Regions from separate parts of the Kitasatospora sp. NPDC047058 genome, predicted to be linked through region 1. Evidence: riboswitches for the same ligand, from Rfam matches in the RefSeq annotation. Region 1 holds a riboswitch; each other region holds the start of a gene.
The links. A riboswitch is a leader RNA that binds a small molecule or an ion and turns the genes downstream of it on or off. The one in region 1 is predicted to bind thiamine pyrophosphate.
Positions count from the first base shown of each region.

Region 2: it holds a riboswitch for thiamine pyrophosphate, as region 1 does, so the genes downstream of both, thiC (phosphomethylpyrimidine synthase ThiC) here and thiO (glycine oxidase ThiO) in region 1, are expected to answer to the same signal.
Region 3: it holds a riboswitch for thiamine pyrophosphate, as region 1 does, so the genes downstream of both, ABZ885_RS14865 (cytosine permease) here and thiO (glycine oxidase ThiO) in region 1, are expected to answer to the same signal.

Region 1 is NZ_JBEYVJ010000045.1:33,224-37,604, forward strand. Features, by position in the region: gene thiE (thiamine phosphate synthase) at 1-299, opposite strand, end outside; gene ABZ885_RS10025 (Rv2175c family DNA-binding protein) at 299-664, opposite strand; gene ABZ885_RS10030 (FAD-dependent oxidoreductase) at 717-1,913, opposite strand; TPP riboswitch at 2,079-2,191, shown strand; gene thiO (glycine oxidase ThiO) at 2,184-3,353, shown strand; gene thiS (sulfur carrier protein ThiS) at 3,350-3,559, shown strand; partial or broken gene ABZ885_RS10045 (thiazole synthase) at 3,563-4,381, shown strand, end outside.
Region 2 is NZ_JBEYVJ010000005.1:28,313-32,693, reverse strand. Features, by position in the region: gene tenA (thiaminase II) at 1-77, shown strand, start outside; gene ABZ885_RS01480 (DUF5326 family protein) at 292-492, shown strand; gene ABZ885_RS01475 (SPFH domain-containing protein) at 571-2,037, opposite strand; gene ABZ885_RS01470 (hypothetical protein) at 2,155-2,361, opposite strand; TPP riboswitch at 2,543-2,677, shown strand; gene thiC (phosphomethylpyrimidine synthase ThiC) at 2,673-4,381, shown strand, end outside.
Region 3 is NZ_JBEYVJ010000076.1:21,615-25,995, forward strand. Features, by position in the region: gene ABZ885_RS14855 (ATP-binding protein) at 1-365, opposite strand, end outside; gene ABZ885_RS14860 (glycerophosphodiester phosphodiesterase family protein) at 590-1,432, opposite strand; gene ABZ885_RS14865 (cytosine permease) at 1,582-3,051, opposite strand; TPP riboswitch at 3,044-3,192, opposite strand; gene ABZ885_RS14870 (trypsin-like peptidase domain-containing protein) at 3,446-4,381, shown strand, end outside.

The DNA.
Region 1 (4,381 bases):
GGCACCGGCAGGTCGTCCTGCCCGAGGTGCAGCACGTCGGGGCGGGCGGCGTGCGCGACGTCGGCACGGTCGTTCACCGAGAGCAGCTTGCCGTGCCGGCGGCAGGCGTCCGCGAAGACCTCCAGGGCCGCGAGCTCCTGCTTGGCCTCCAGGCCCTTGTCGCGGAGCTGGACGATGTCCACGCCGCCGGACAGGGCCGCGTCGAGGAACTCGGCGAGGTCGCCCTGCTCGCGGCGGGCGTCGGTGCAGAGGTAGAGCCGGGCGTCGGCGAGCCGTCCGCGCGGTGTGTCCGCGGCCATCAGATCAGCATCGCCTGGGCCCGGCGCTTCACCTCGGTGCCGCGGTTCTCCCGCAGCGCCTGGATCGGGCTGCCGGGCAGCGACGGGTCCTCGGTGAAGAGCCACTCCAGGATCTCCGTGTCGCTGTACCCGCAGTCGCGCAGGACGGTCAGGGTGCCGGACAGGTGCTTGACCAGCCCCGGGCCGTCGATGAACGCCGCCGGGACCTGCAGCGACTTGTTCGGGCCGCGCCGGACGGCGATCAGCCCGCCGTTCCTGACCAGGTCACGCACCTCGGTGACCCGGACCCCCCACTGCTCCGAGATGTCGGGCAGGTACATCCACTCGGGGACCAGGGCTTCAATCTTGCTTTCGATCTCACTCACGCCACCAGACTGCCACCTCCGCGGCCCGCCGCGCACCAACGGGCCCCCGGGGCTACCCCGCGACGGCCGACTTCAGCGGCACCGCCGGGTCCGCCGCCCGGGCCGGGTCCAGCGGCGTGCCGCGCTCGACCAGGCGGCGGCCCTGGGTGAGGTCGCGCGGGCGGTCGACGGTGAGCAGGGCGCGCAGCACGCCGTCGCGCAGCCAGAGCACCGCCCAGGACGGGTCCGCCGGCGAGCCGCGCCGGACCAGCTCGTCCCCGTCACCGTGCCGCCCGGCGTACTGGACCATCCGGCCGAACTGCTCCGACCAGAAGTACGGCACCGGGTCGTACGGCGCGTCCGCGCCGAGCACCGCGGCGGCGGCCGCCCCGCCGGACTGCAGCGCGTGGTCCCAGTGCTGGACGGTCAGCCGGGCGCCGGTCCGGGCGGACGGGTAGCTCGCGCAGTCCCCGGCCGCCCAGACGCCCGGCAGGCTGGTGCGCAGCCGCTCGTCCACCAGGACGGCTCCGGCCGCGTCGAGCTCGACGCCGGAGCCGGCCAGCCAGTCGGTCGCCGGGCGGGCGCCGATGCCGACCACCACCTCGTCGGCCGGCAGGTGCGAGCCGTCCGCGAGCAGCACCGCGCCGGGCTCGACGGCGGCGACCGCCGCGTCGCAGCGCAGCTCGACCCCGGCCTCGGCGTACCAGGCGGCCATCGCCCGGCCCACCTCGGCGGGCAGCGCACCGGGGACGGGCGCCGGGCCGGCCTCGACCACGGTCACCTCGCACCCGGCCGCGCGGGCCGCGGTGGCCACCTCGGCACCGATCCAGCCCGCGCCGACCAGCACCAGGCGCAGGCCCGGGCGGAGCAGCGGGCGCAGGGCCAGCGCGTCGTCCAGGGTGTGCAGCAGGTGCGCGCGCTCGGCGCCGGGCAGGACGCGCGGGGCGGCGCCGGTGGCGATCACCAGGGCGCCGTACGGCAGGTCACCGCCGTCGGTGTGCAGCACGCCCGGGGTGAGGCCGGTGGCGCGGCGGCCGGTGAGCAGCTCGATGCCCAGGTGGGGGAAGTCGATGTCCAGGGTGGTGGCGTCGGTCTTGCCGAGCAGCACCTCCTTGGAGAGCGGCGGCCGGTCGTACGGCGCGTGCGGCTCCTCGCCCACCAGCACGATCCGCCCGCGCCAGCCGCCCCGGCGCAGCCCCGACGCGCACTGCGCGCCGGCCAGCCCGGCCCCCACCACGACCACCTGATCCGTCCCGCTCAGCTCTGCCACGCGGTCACTGTACTGGCGCCCGCGCCCGGCCCCGGCCCCGCGTCCGCGGGCCGGGCGGCGGGACCGGCGGCGGGACGGGCCCGGGGCGGCGCCGGGCACCCCGCCCGCTCCCGTCCCACCCCTCGTACGCGCCTTCAGCGGCGACAGGGCCCGGAGTTAAGGTGGGGACACCATCACGGGAGCCCGGCGGACCGGGCTGAGAGGCGGGCTGGCACGGCCTGCGACCGTCCGAACCTGATCCGGGTCATTCCGGCGAAGGGAGAAGCAGCTTTGACACGCTCGGCACCAGGTGCCCACGCGGACGTGCTGGTGATCGGCGGAGGCGTGATCGGCCTCGCCGTCGCCTGGCGCGCGGCCCAGCGCGGGCTGGGGGACGTCGTCGTGGTCGACCCCACCCCCGGCGGCGGCGCCGCCCGGGTCGCGGCCGGGATGCTCGCCCCGGTCACCGAACTCCAGTACGGCGAGGAGCCGTTGCTGCGCCTCGGGATGGCCTCGAACGAGCGGTACGCCGCCTTCGCCGCCGAGCTCACCGAGGCGAGCGGCGGCCAGGACACGGGCTACCGCGCGTGCGGCACGCTCGCCGTCGCGCTCGACTCCGACGACCGGGCGGAGCTGCGCGAGCTGCACGACTTCCACCTGCGGCTCGGCCTCGACTCGACCTGGCTGACCGGCCGCGAGGCCCGCAAGCTGGAGCCGATGCTCGCCCCCGGCGTCCGCGGCGGCCTGCACGTGGCCGACGACCACCAGGTGGACGGCCGCCGGCTGCTGACCGCGCTGCTGCTGGCCGGCCAGGCCGCGGGCGTGATCGGCCGGCGGACCGAGGCCGTCGAGCTGCTGGTCGAGGACGGCCGCGCGGTCGGCGCCCGGCTCGGCACCGGCGAGACCGTGACCGCCGGCCAGGTGGTGCTCGCCGCCGGTCCGGAGAGCCACCGGCTGCCCGGCCTGCCCGAGGGCGTGCTGCCGGCGATCCGCCCGGTGAAGGGCCAGGTCCTGCGGCTGCGGATCCCCGAGGCGTACCGGCCGTTCCTGTCCCGCAACGTCCGCGCGGTGGTCCGTGGCCAGCACCTGTACATGGTGCCGCGCGCGGACGGCGAGCTGGTGATCGGTGCGACCAGCGAGGAGCAGGGCTACGACACCACGGTCACCGCCGGCGGGGTGTACGAGCTGCTGCGCGACGCCCACGAGCTGGTCCCCGGCATCACCGAGCTGCCGCTGGTGGAGACGTCCGCCGGGCTGCGGCCGGGCTCGCCGGACAACGCGCCGCTGATCGGGCCGACCGCGCTGCCCGGTCTGGTCGCCGCCACTGGCCACTACCGCAACGGCGTGCTGCTCACCCCGGTGACCGCCGACCTGGTCGCCGAGTACCTGGCCACCGGCACCGTGCCGGAGCCGGCCGTACCGTTCTCCCCCACTCGCTTCGCCCCGAAGGTCCCCGCATGAGCGACATCCCCCTCACCGTCAACGGCGAGCCCCGCCTGGTGCCCGCCGCGACCACCCTCGCCGAGGTGGTGACCACCCTCAGCCGGGCCAACACCGGCGTCGCCGCCGCCCTCAACGAGGCCGTGGTGCCGAGGAGTTCGTGGCCGGTCACGCAGCTCTCGGCGGGCGACCGGGTCGAGATCCTCACCGCCGTGCAGGGGGGCTGACCGATGGCCGACGACGTCCTCTCCATCGCCGGCACCGCCTTCGGCTCGCGACTGATCATGGGCACCGGCGGCGCCCCCAGCCTGGAGGTCCTGGAGCAGGCGCTGCGGGTCTCCGGCACCGAGCTGACCACGGTGGCGATGCGCCGGGTGAACGCCACCACCCAGGGGTCCGTCCTGGACGTGCTGACCCGCAACGGCATCCGCGTACTGCCCAACACCGCCGGCTGCTTCACCGCCGGCGAGGCGGTGCTGACCGCCCGGCTGGCCCGCGAGGCGCTCGGCACCGACTGGGTGAAGCTGGAGGTCATCGCGGACGAGCGGACCCTGCTGCCGGACCCGATCGAGCTGCTGGACGCCGCCGAGACGCTGGTCGACGACGGCTTCACCGTCCTCCCGTACACCAACGACGACCCGGTGCTGGCCCGGAAGCTGGAGGACGTCGGCTGCGCGGCGATCATGCCGCTGGGCTCGCCGATCGGCTCCGGCCTGGGCATCCGCAACCCGCACAACTTCCAGCTGATCGTGGAGAGCGCGAACGTCCCGGTGATCCTGGACGCGGGCGCCGGCACGGCCTCGGACGTCGCGCTGGCGATGGAGCTGGGCTGCGCCGCCGTCATGCTCGCCTCCGCGGTGACCCGGGCACAGGACCCGGTGCTGATGGCCGAGGCGATGCGGCACGCCGCCGAGGCCGGCCGGCTCGCCCACCGGGCCGGCCGGATCCCGCGCCGCTTCCACGCCGAGGCCTCCTCGGCGATGGCCGGCCGGGCCGACCTGGACATCGACGTGGAAAGAGGAGAAGATCTCCCCCGAGATCCAGCAGGC
Region 2 (4,381 bases), on a different contig from region 1:
AGCACTTCACCACCACCTCGCGGTACGAGTGGATGTTCTGGGACGCCGCCTGGCGCGGCGAGACCTGGCCGGTCTGAGCCGCCCGCACGCCGTTCGCCCGCGCCCGCACCCCGCCCGCGCCCTGCCCGAACCAGGGGTTACCCCGGGGCCGGGAGTCGGGGTGTTCTCCGGGTTCTCTCCGGGCTGCAGACCCTCGTTCCGGCCCTCCCGCCCCCGTACGATCGACATATCGAAAGCAAGCGGGATGCGGCACCGGACGGCAGCCGGCCCGAGGGGAGAGAAGGAACGGACATGGCTGAGTTCTGGAAGTCGCTGCCCTCCTGGGTGCGCAACATCGTCGTCCCGGTGCTGGTGCTGATCCTCGCCTGGAACATCGTCGGGTTCGTCTTCGGCGTGGTGGGCGCGCTGCTGGGCCTGGCCATCAAGCTGCTGGTGGTGGTGGGGATCGCCGCCGCCGTGTGGACCCTGGTGAAGAAGGCCGCCAGGAACTGACCCGCCGGCTCCCGGACGCCCGTACCCCGTGGGGGTGCGGGCGTCCGGTGTTTCACCCGTGCCGCGGCTACGCCTCGCTCACTCCTCGACCGGCACCCGCTGGACCGGCACCGGGCCGGCCGGCTCCACCGCGGCCGTCCCGGCGGGCTGGGCCGGCCCCTGCAGGGTGGTGAGCAGCTGCCGGGCCAGCCCGAGCCCGGTCCCGCCCATGGTCAGCGCCTTGGTGAAGAGGTCCCCCACGCCCTCGGCGCCGTTGAGCAGCACCATGTGCTCGACGTTGCCGAAGGACTCCGACGCGGCCAGCACGATGTCCGGCCACTTCTCCGCCAGTTCCTGGGCCACCACGGCGTCCGGGTTCGCGGTGAGCGCCGCGGCCCGGGCCTTGAGCCCCTCGGCCTTGGCGAGCCCGATCGCCCGGGTCGCCTCCGCGTCCGCCAGACCGCGGGCCTCGGTGGCCGCGGCCTCCGCCTGACCGGTGGCCTTGGTCGCCTCGGCGTCCGCCAGCCCGCGCAGCTTGGTGGCGTCGGCCGCGGCCTCGGCCGCGATCCTGACCTGGCTGGCCTCGGCCGCCGCCCGCAGCTCGGTCTCCCGGGCCTGCGCCTGCGCGGCGGAGATCCGGGCGTCGCGATCCGCCTCGGCCCGGGTGCGGGTCTCGTACGCCTTGGCGTCGGCCGGCTTGCGGATGTCGATCTGCAGCTGCTGCTCCTTGCGGCGCGCCTCCAGCTCGGCGACCTTGGTCTCCTGGACGACGACCTCCTGCCGGGCGGCGGCCAACGCGAGCGGTCCGGCCTGCTCGGCCCGGGCGTTGGCGGTGTCCCGCTCGGCCTGGTACGCGGACTGCTGGATCGCACTGTTGCGGGTCGCCTCGGCCTTGCGGGCGGCGGCCTCCTGCTCCGCCTCGGTGGCCATCCGGTCCGCCTCGGCCTGGGCGATCCGGGCGTCCCGCTGCACGGCGGCGGCGTGCGGGATGGCGAGGTTCTTGATGTAGCCCGTCGGGTCGATGATCTCCTGGATCTGCAGGGTGTCGATGATCAGGCCGAGCTTCTCCATCTCCAGTCCGGAGGCGGCCCTGGTCTCCCCGGTGAGCCGCTCGCGGTCGCGGATCATGTCCTCGACGGTGAGTCCGCCGACGATCGACCGCAGGTGCCCGGCGAAGACGTTGTGGACGCGCTGGCTGATCAGCTTCTGCTGGTCGAGGAAGCGCCGGGCGGCGTTGGCGATGGAGACCTGGTCGTCGCCGACCTTGAAGATCACCACGCCCTTGACCCGCACCGGGATGCCCTGCGTGGTGACGCACTCGACGTTCAGTTCGGCCTCGTTGAGATCCAGCGAGAGCCGGCGGACGCCCTGCAGGCCCGGCGTGACGAAGGTCCCGCGCCCGGTGACGATCCGGAACCCCAGCCCGTCGCCGACCCCCTCGGTGCGGTGCTTGGAACCGGAGATGATCAGGGCCTCGTTGGGCTCGGCCACCCGCCACATGAGCTTGAAGAGCGTGACGCCCATCAGCAGCACCGCGGCGACCGCCCCGGCGATGACGTACAGCATGGTTCAACTCCCCCTTCCGGCACATGAGATGCGCCGTTTCGGATTGTCCGCCGGGGCCAACCCGAAGAAAAGGGAGCGGACATGACGTGCTGTCACAACATCGTCACGTCGTCGTCGTCACGGCAGGATCGGCGCCACGTAGACCGTGCGCGGCGGCTGGTACTCGACCACCACCACCGGCGTTCCGACCGGCAGCCGGTCGCCCGGCACGGCCAGGTAGGCGAGGAACGCCTCCGTCCCCTGGCGCTCGACCACATGCACCATCACCTCGCCGACCAGACCCGCTCCCACCGCTCCGCTGACCCGCCCGGTGCTCCCGACCACTCGGCCCTCCCTCGTCGCCCCGCCGGCCGCCCGCCCGGCCGGTCCGACTGCCAGTGTGCCCGCCCCGCCCCGTCGCCGGGCGCCCCGCCGGGATCCCCGCCCGGATCCCCGTCCGTGGACCCCCTCTGGACCAGCGGCGATTCGGTCGCTACGGTGTTGGACGTCTTGTGCAGGCAACACCGCCTGCGGACACGGGAGCTCGGAGCACCGGGCTGAGAGGACGCTGACCGGGACGTCGTCGGACGTGCCGAACGCTGCGTCGACCGCAGGAACCTGACCGGGTAATGCCGGCGTAGGGAGTAGAGGGTCAGATGACCACGTTCGATGCACAGCCGCAGTCTGCCCGGAACTCCGCCCCCAGCAGCGCGGGCACCGGCTACCCCACCCCGGCCTGGCGCAAGGCCTACCGCGACGGCTCCCGCCCCGACCTGCGGGTTCCGTACCGCGAGGTCGTGCTCACCAACGGGAAGACCGTCCCGCTGTACGACACCTCCGGCCCGTACACCGACCCGGCGTACCAGCCCGACGTCCGGCGCGGCCTGCCGCCGCTGCGGGACGCCTGGATCCGCCAGCGCGGCGACGTCGAGGAGTACGACGGCCGCGAGGCCCGCCCCGAGGACGACGGGATCAAGCACACCTCGCCGCGCGGCGGGAACCTGCGCAACCTCGACGCCGTCTTCCCCGGCCGCCCGCGCCGCCCGCTGCGCGGCCGCGACGGCGGCGCCGTCACCCAGCTCGCGTACGCCAAGCGCGGGATCGTGACGCCGGAGATGGAGTTCGTGGCCCTGCGGGAGGGCCTGGCACCGGAGTTCGTCCGCTCCGAGGTGGCCCGCGGCCGCGCCGTCATCCCGGTCAACGTGAACCACCCCGAGGTGGAGCCGGCCGTCATCGGCACCAACTTCCTGGTGAAGATCAACGCCAACATCGGCAACTCCGCCGTCACCTCCTCGATCGAGGAGGAGGTGGAGAAGATGACCTGGGCCACCCGCTGGGGTGCCGACACCGTCATGGACCTCTCCACCGGCCGCAACATCCACACCACCCGCGAGTGGATCCTGCGCAACTCCCCCGTGCCGATCGGCACCGTGCCGCTCTACCAGGCGCTGGAGAAGGTCGACGGCAAGGCCGAGGAGCTGAGCTGGGACGTCTACCGCGACACGATCATCGAGCAGTGCGAGCAGGGCGTCGACTACATGACCGTGCACGCCGGCGTGCTGCTGCGGTACGTGCCGCTGACCGCCCGCCGCAAGACCGGCATCGTCTCGCGCGGCGGCTCGATCATGGCCGCCTGGTGTCTGGCGCACCACCAGGAGAACTTCCTCTACACCAACTTCGAGGAGCTCTGCGACATCCTCGCGCGCTACGACGTCACCTTCTCGCTCGGTGACGGCCTGCGCCCCGGCTCGATCGCCGACGCCAACGACGAGGCGCAGTTCGCCGAGCTGCAGACGCTGGGCGAGCTGGGCCGGATCGCCCGCGAGCGCGACGTCCAGGTGATGATCGAGGGCCCGGGCCACGTCCCGATGCACAAGATCAAGGAGAACATGGATCTCCAGAAGGAGATCTGCGACGAGGCGCCGTTCTACACGCTCGGCCCGCTGACCACCGACGTCGCGCCCGGCTACGACCACATCACCTCGGGCATCGGCGCCGCGATGATCGCCTGGTGGGGCACCGCGATGCTCTGCTACGTCACGCCCAAGGAGCACCTGGGCCTGCCCAACCGGGACGACGTGAAGACCGGCGTCATCACCTACAAGATCGCCGCGCACGCCGCCGACCTGGCCAAGGGCCACCCCGGCGCCCAGGAGTGGGACGACGCCCTCTCCGACGCCCGCTTCGAGTTCCGCTGGGAGGACCAGTTCAACCTGGCCCTCGACCCGGAGACCGCGCGCGACTTCCACGACGAGACCCTCCCCGCCGAACCCGCCAAGACGGCCCACTTCTGCTCGATGTGCGGCCCGAAGTTCTGCTCGATGAAGATCAGTCAGAAGATCCGCGACGAGCACGGCGAGGGGTC
Region 3 (4,381 bases), on a different contig from region 1:
GCGCTCCGCGAGGGGACGCCGACCAGCACCTGGTCGACGACCTCCGCGCGGGCGCTGCGGCCGAGCACCGGCAGCGGGCCGAGCGGCCGGGCGTAGCGACAGGCATTGCTCAACAGTTCGGAAAGGATCAGAACAGCATCATCAATGACCGGTTCCGGTATCTCCCGGTCACCGAGATCTCGACGCAGTCGGCGCCGTGCGACCCCGACACTCGCTGGGCCGTGCGGCACTGCCATGGTCGATGAAGTAGGCACTTCACGCGCCACCATCAACGCCACCCCCGGACCTCCTTCAGCGTATGCCGAGGGATGGATGCCCCTTGGTAATGCGTCGGAAACGACCGCGCGACGATCCTGCGGGGACATTTCAAACCGTGCGACCCACGGTGCGCGACAGGTGATTCGGCGCTCACCCTCCGTCGTGAAAGCGGATAATCTCCGGCACAAAACGAACGCGGAAGGTTTGAACGCCTACCAAGACGATCAACCGGAACGATCAGCGAACGGCGACCGGCGGATGCCGCCCGGGCCGGGAGGCTGGGGGCTGGGGCCCGGGGCCTGGGGGGCCGGGCGGCCGGTCACCGCGTCGTTCACCGGCCGAGCTGGGCCAGCACCTCCGCCGGGCGGTTGGTGATGATCGCCGACACCCCCAGCTCCAGGCAGAGCTCCACGTCGGCCGGCTCGTCCACGGTCCAGACGTGCACCTGGTGGCCCAGCTCGCGCAGCCGCGTCACCAGCCGGGGCCTGGCCCGCACCAGGTCGATCCCCGGCCCGGCGATCCGTGCCCCGCCCGGCAGCGCCGCGCCCGGGCGCAGCCGGCCCTGCAGCGGCAGCATCCGCTCGAACAGGAAGACCCGCGGGTAGTCCGGTGCGGCGGCGGCCACCCGGGCCAGGGCCAGCGAGGAGAAGCTCATGATCCGGGCCTGCGGGCGGTCGTCCGTGCGGGGCTCGCCGGTCTGCTGCGCGCCGCCGATCTTGAACCGTTCGAGCATCCGCAGCAGCTCGCTCTCGACCCGCCCGCGGAAGCGGACCGGGTGCTTGGTCTCGATCGCGAGGTCCACCGGCCGGCCGCAGTCCACGGCCAGTTCCAGCAGGCTCTCCAGCCGCAGGACGCCGCGCAGCTCCGGGTCGGTGCTCGGCACCCCGGTCTTCCAGGCGCCGAAGTCGTGCGCCTCCAGCTGCGCCAGCGTCATCGCCGAGACGGTGCCGCGGCCGTCCGAGACCCGGCCGATCCGGCGGTCGTGCACGCAGACGAGCTGCCCGTCGGCGGTCACCCGGACGTCGCACTCGAGCGCGTCCGCGCCCTCGTCGAGCGCGCGGCGGTAGGCCGCGAGCGTGTGCTCCGGCAGGGCGTGCGAGGAACCGCGGTGGGCGATCACCTGGACGGGCGGCGCGGTGCGCGCCGCCGCCGGGGAGAGGTCAGGGCTGGTCACGGGTCCACGATAGGCGGCGGAAGTGACGCCGGAGCGAAGACGGTCCCAACCTGCGGGGCCGTCTCCGCCCGTTCGTCCGCCCGTCCGTCCGGCGGCTTCCGTCCGGTGATCCCGGCGAGTCCGGCGAGTCCGGTGACTGCGGAGCGCGGTCAGGCGGCGGCGGGCTGCCGCCGGGTGAGCGGGGTGAGCGCCCAGGTGGCCAGGGCGGGCACCAGGAAGCCGAACAGCGAGGCCGAGGTCCACTCCTGCGGGGTGAAGTGCAGCACCTCCTGGACGGACGTCCAGAAGTCCGTCCACCAGCCGGCGACCGCGGTCGGTGCGATCAGCTGGTACACCGCGAAGCCGAGCGCCCACGGCAGCAGCATCAGCCAGCGGGAGGGCGCGTCGTCGGCGAGGTTCCAGCCGCGCCGCCCGGCGCCGAGGAAGTAGTCCACCGCCAGCACCGCGAACATCGGCACGAAGACCGAGCCGATCAGGCCCAGGAAGGCGTAGTACGAGTCGGTGAACTCGGTGATCTGCAGCGCCAGCACGGTGATCAGCAGGCCCGTCCCGCCGGTCAGCACCCGGCGGTCCACCCGCGGCAGCAGGTTGTGGACCGACATCGCGGTCGAGTACACGTTGGCGAAGGACTGGTCGGTCTCGCGCAGCACCAGGACCAGCAGGAACACCCAGCCGGCCCAGACGCCCAGGAACGAGTCGAAGATCCTCGTGGCGTCGCCGTCCGCCTGCAGCAGCGCGAACAGCCCGAGCACGTAGCACCAGACCTGGGCGATCGTGTAGCCGGAGAAGCTGCCCCAGAACGCGGCCCGCGGGGTGCGCGAGTGCCGGGTGTAGTCGGCGGCCAGCGGCACGAAGGAGATCGAGACGGCGATCATCGCGTCGGTGGCCCTGAGGAAGCCGTGCCAGTTGCCCGCGCCCGGGTCCGGCACGCCGTGGCGGCCCAGCTGGACGGTGAAGTACACCATCGCGACCGCCACCGCCGCGGCGACGAAGCGGCGCAGCACCGCGATCGCGCCCAGCGGCCAGATGGTCAGCGCGGTGGTCACCGCACCCGCCAGGACGACGAACACCCAGCGGTAGCCCTCGGTGTGCGCGACGGTCTGCGCACCCATCGCGATGACCAGCAGCTCGTACACGCCCCAGCCGAGGCACTGGACGATGTTCAGCACGGTGGGCACGTACGAGAGCCTCGTCCCGAAGAGCCCGCGCAGGTTCGCCATCGCCGGTGCGCCGGTGCGCGCGCCGATCAGCGCGGCCACGCCGAGCATCGCGGTGCCGACCGCCGTGCCGGCCACGATCGCGGTGATCGCGGCGGCCAGCGACAGCTCGCTGCCCGGCGCGCCCAGCACGGTGGCGGCGGTGGTGAAGCCGATCAGGCTGACGCCGAGGTTCATCCAGAGCGCGAAGTGGTCCCGGAACCGCAGCGTGCGCGGCGGCTCGGTGTCCAGGACGAGCGGCGCCTCCACCCGCCCGTCCCGCTCCGGCCGGTCCAGGACGGCGGTGGCGGCCGTGGAACCGGGCGCGGCCGTGGCGGCGTCGGAGTGAACGGTCGCGGACGACTCGGAGAAATCCTTGGACGCGGGTGCGCCCGAAGAAGAGGATGGCGAAGCAGACGGCATGGCCGATACTCCCTACGCCGGCATTACCCGGACAGGTTCCGGCGGTCAGCGCCCCCTCGACGCTCCGTCCACGGATCCCGTGGCGTACGGTCGACCGGCGCACTCTCAGCCTGGTGGGTCCAAGCTCCCGCGTGTCAGTTTGGAGCGACAGGCTAACCGGCGCGGGGGTGAACGCCAAGGCCAGACGCCCGGCGGTCCGCATCGCGGGACGCCGCGGACGCCCGGCGGAGGCCCCGCGGCAGGGCTCGTGGAGGGCGCCGGGGAGGGCCTCGCGGGGGGCGCTGTCGGACCGGGCTAAGGATTCTTATGAGTTCTTCAGAAGGGTCCTTACGGCAATCGAATCGAGTGTGCGAAAAACTATGGTTGTTGGTCCTGTCAGCTATGGAGGTCGTCCGTGAGCACCGAGCGCGAGGTTGGGTCCACCGGGCCGCAGGGGGAGCAGCCCTCCGGCGGCCAGGGGGTGGTGGGTCCCGCTCCTGACGGTCCGGCGCAGTCCGCGTCCGCCCGTCCCGTCCCCGCAGCGGCGCCCGAGGCCGACTACCCGCTGACCGAGGCCGCGGCGGGTGCCCAGGCCCCGGCCGCGACCCAGGCCGAAGGCCGCTCCAACCCGACGCTGGCGTTCAGCAAGGTGAGCGCTCCCGAGCCCGCGGCCGCCCCGGCCCCCGCGGCTCCCGCTCCCGCCGTGGCCGACGCCGGCTACCTCGACGCCCCGCCGCCGGTCCTGCCGCCCGCCCCGGCCGCGCCCGCCGCCCCGGCGGCCCCCGCGCCGGCCGGCAACCCGTACGCCACCCCGGCCGCCGGCGTCCCCGCGCCCGCCGCCCCGGTCGCCGCGGCACCCCAGGACCCGTACGGCGCCCCGTCCGCCCCCGGTGCGCCCGCCGCGCCCGGCCAGCACCACCCGTTCGGCGCAGGCCAGCCGCTCGGCGGCTGGGGCATGCACGACGCCACCTCCGGCGGCGCCGGCACCCCCGGCGGCCCGGGCTACCCCGGGGGCCCGCTCGGCTACCCCGCCGAGTACCCCGGCAGCCCCGAGCCGGCCGGCCCGCGCAAGAAGCGCGGCGGCCTGATCGCCCTGGTCGCGGCCGTCGCCCTGGTCGCCGGCGTGGCCGGCGGTGCGCTCGGCGTCGCCGTCGCCGACCGCAACGACAGCAGCATCTCCGCCGCGGACGACCACCGGAGCACCACCGTCCAGGCCAACAACCCGGGGAAGAACGAGCCGGCCCCCGGCTCCGTCGCCGGCATCGCGCAGAAGGCGCTGCCCAGCGTCGTCACCATCAAGGCGCAGGGCAACGGCGAGTCCGGCACCGGCACCGGCTTCGTCTTCGACACC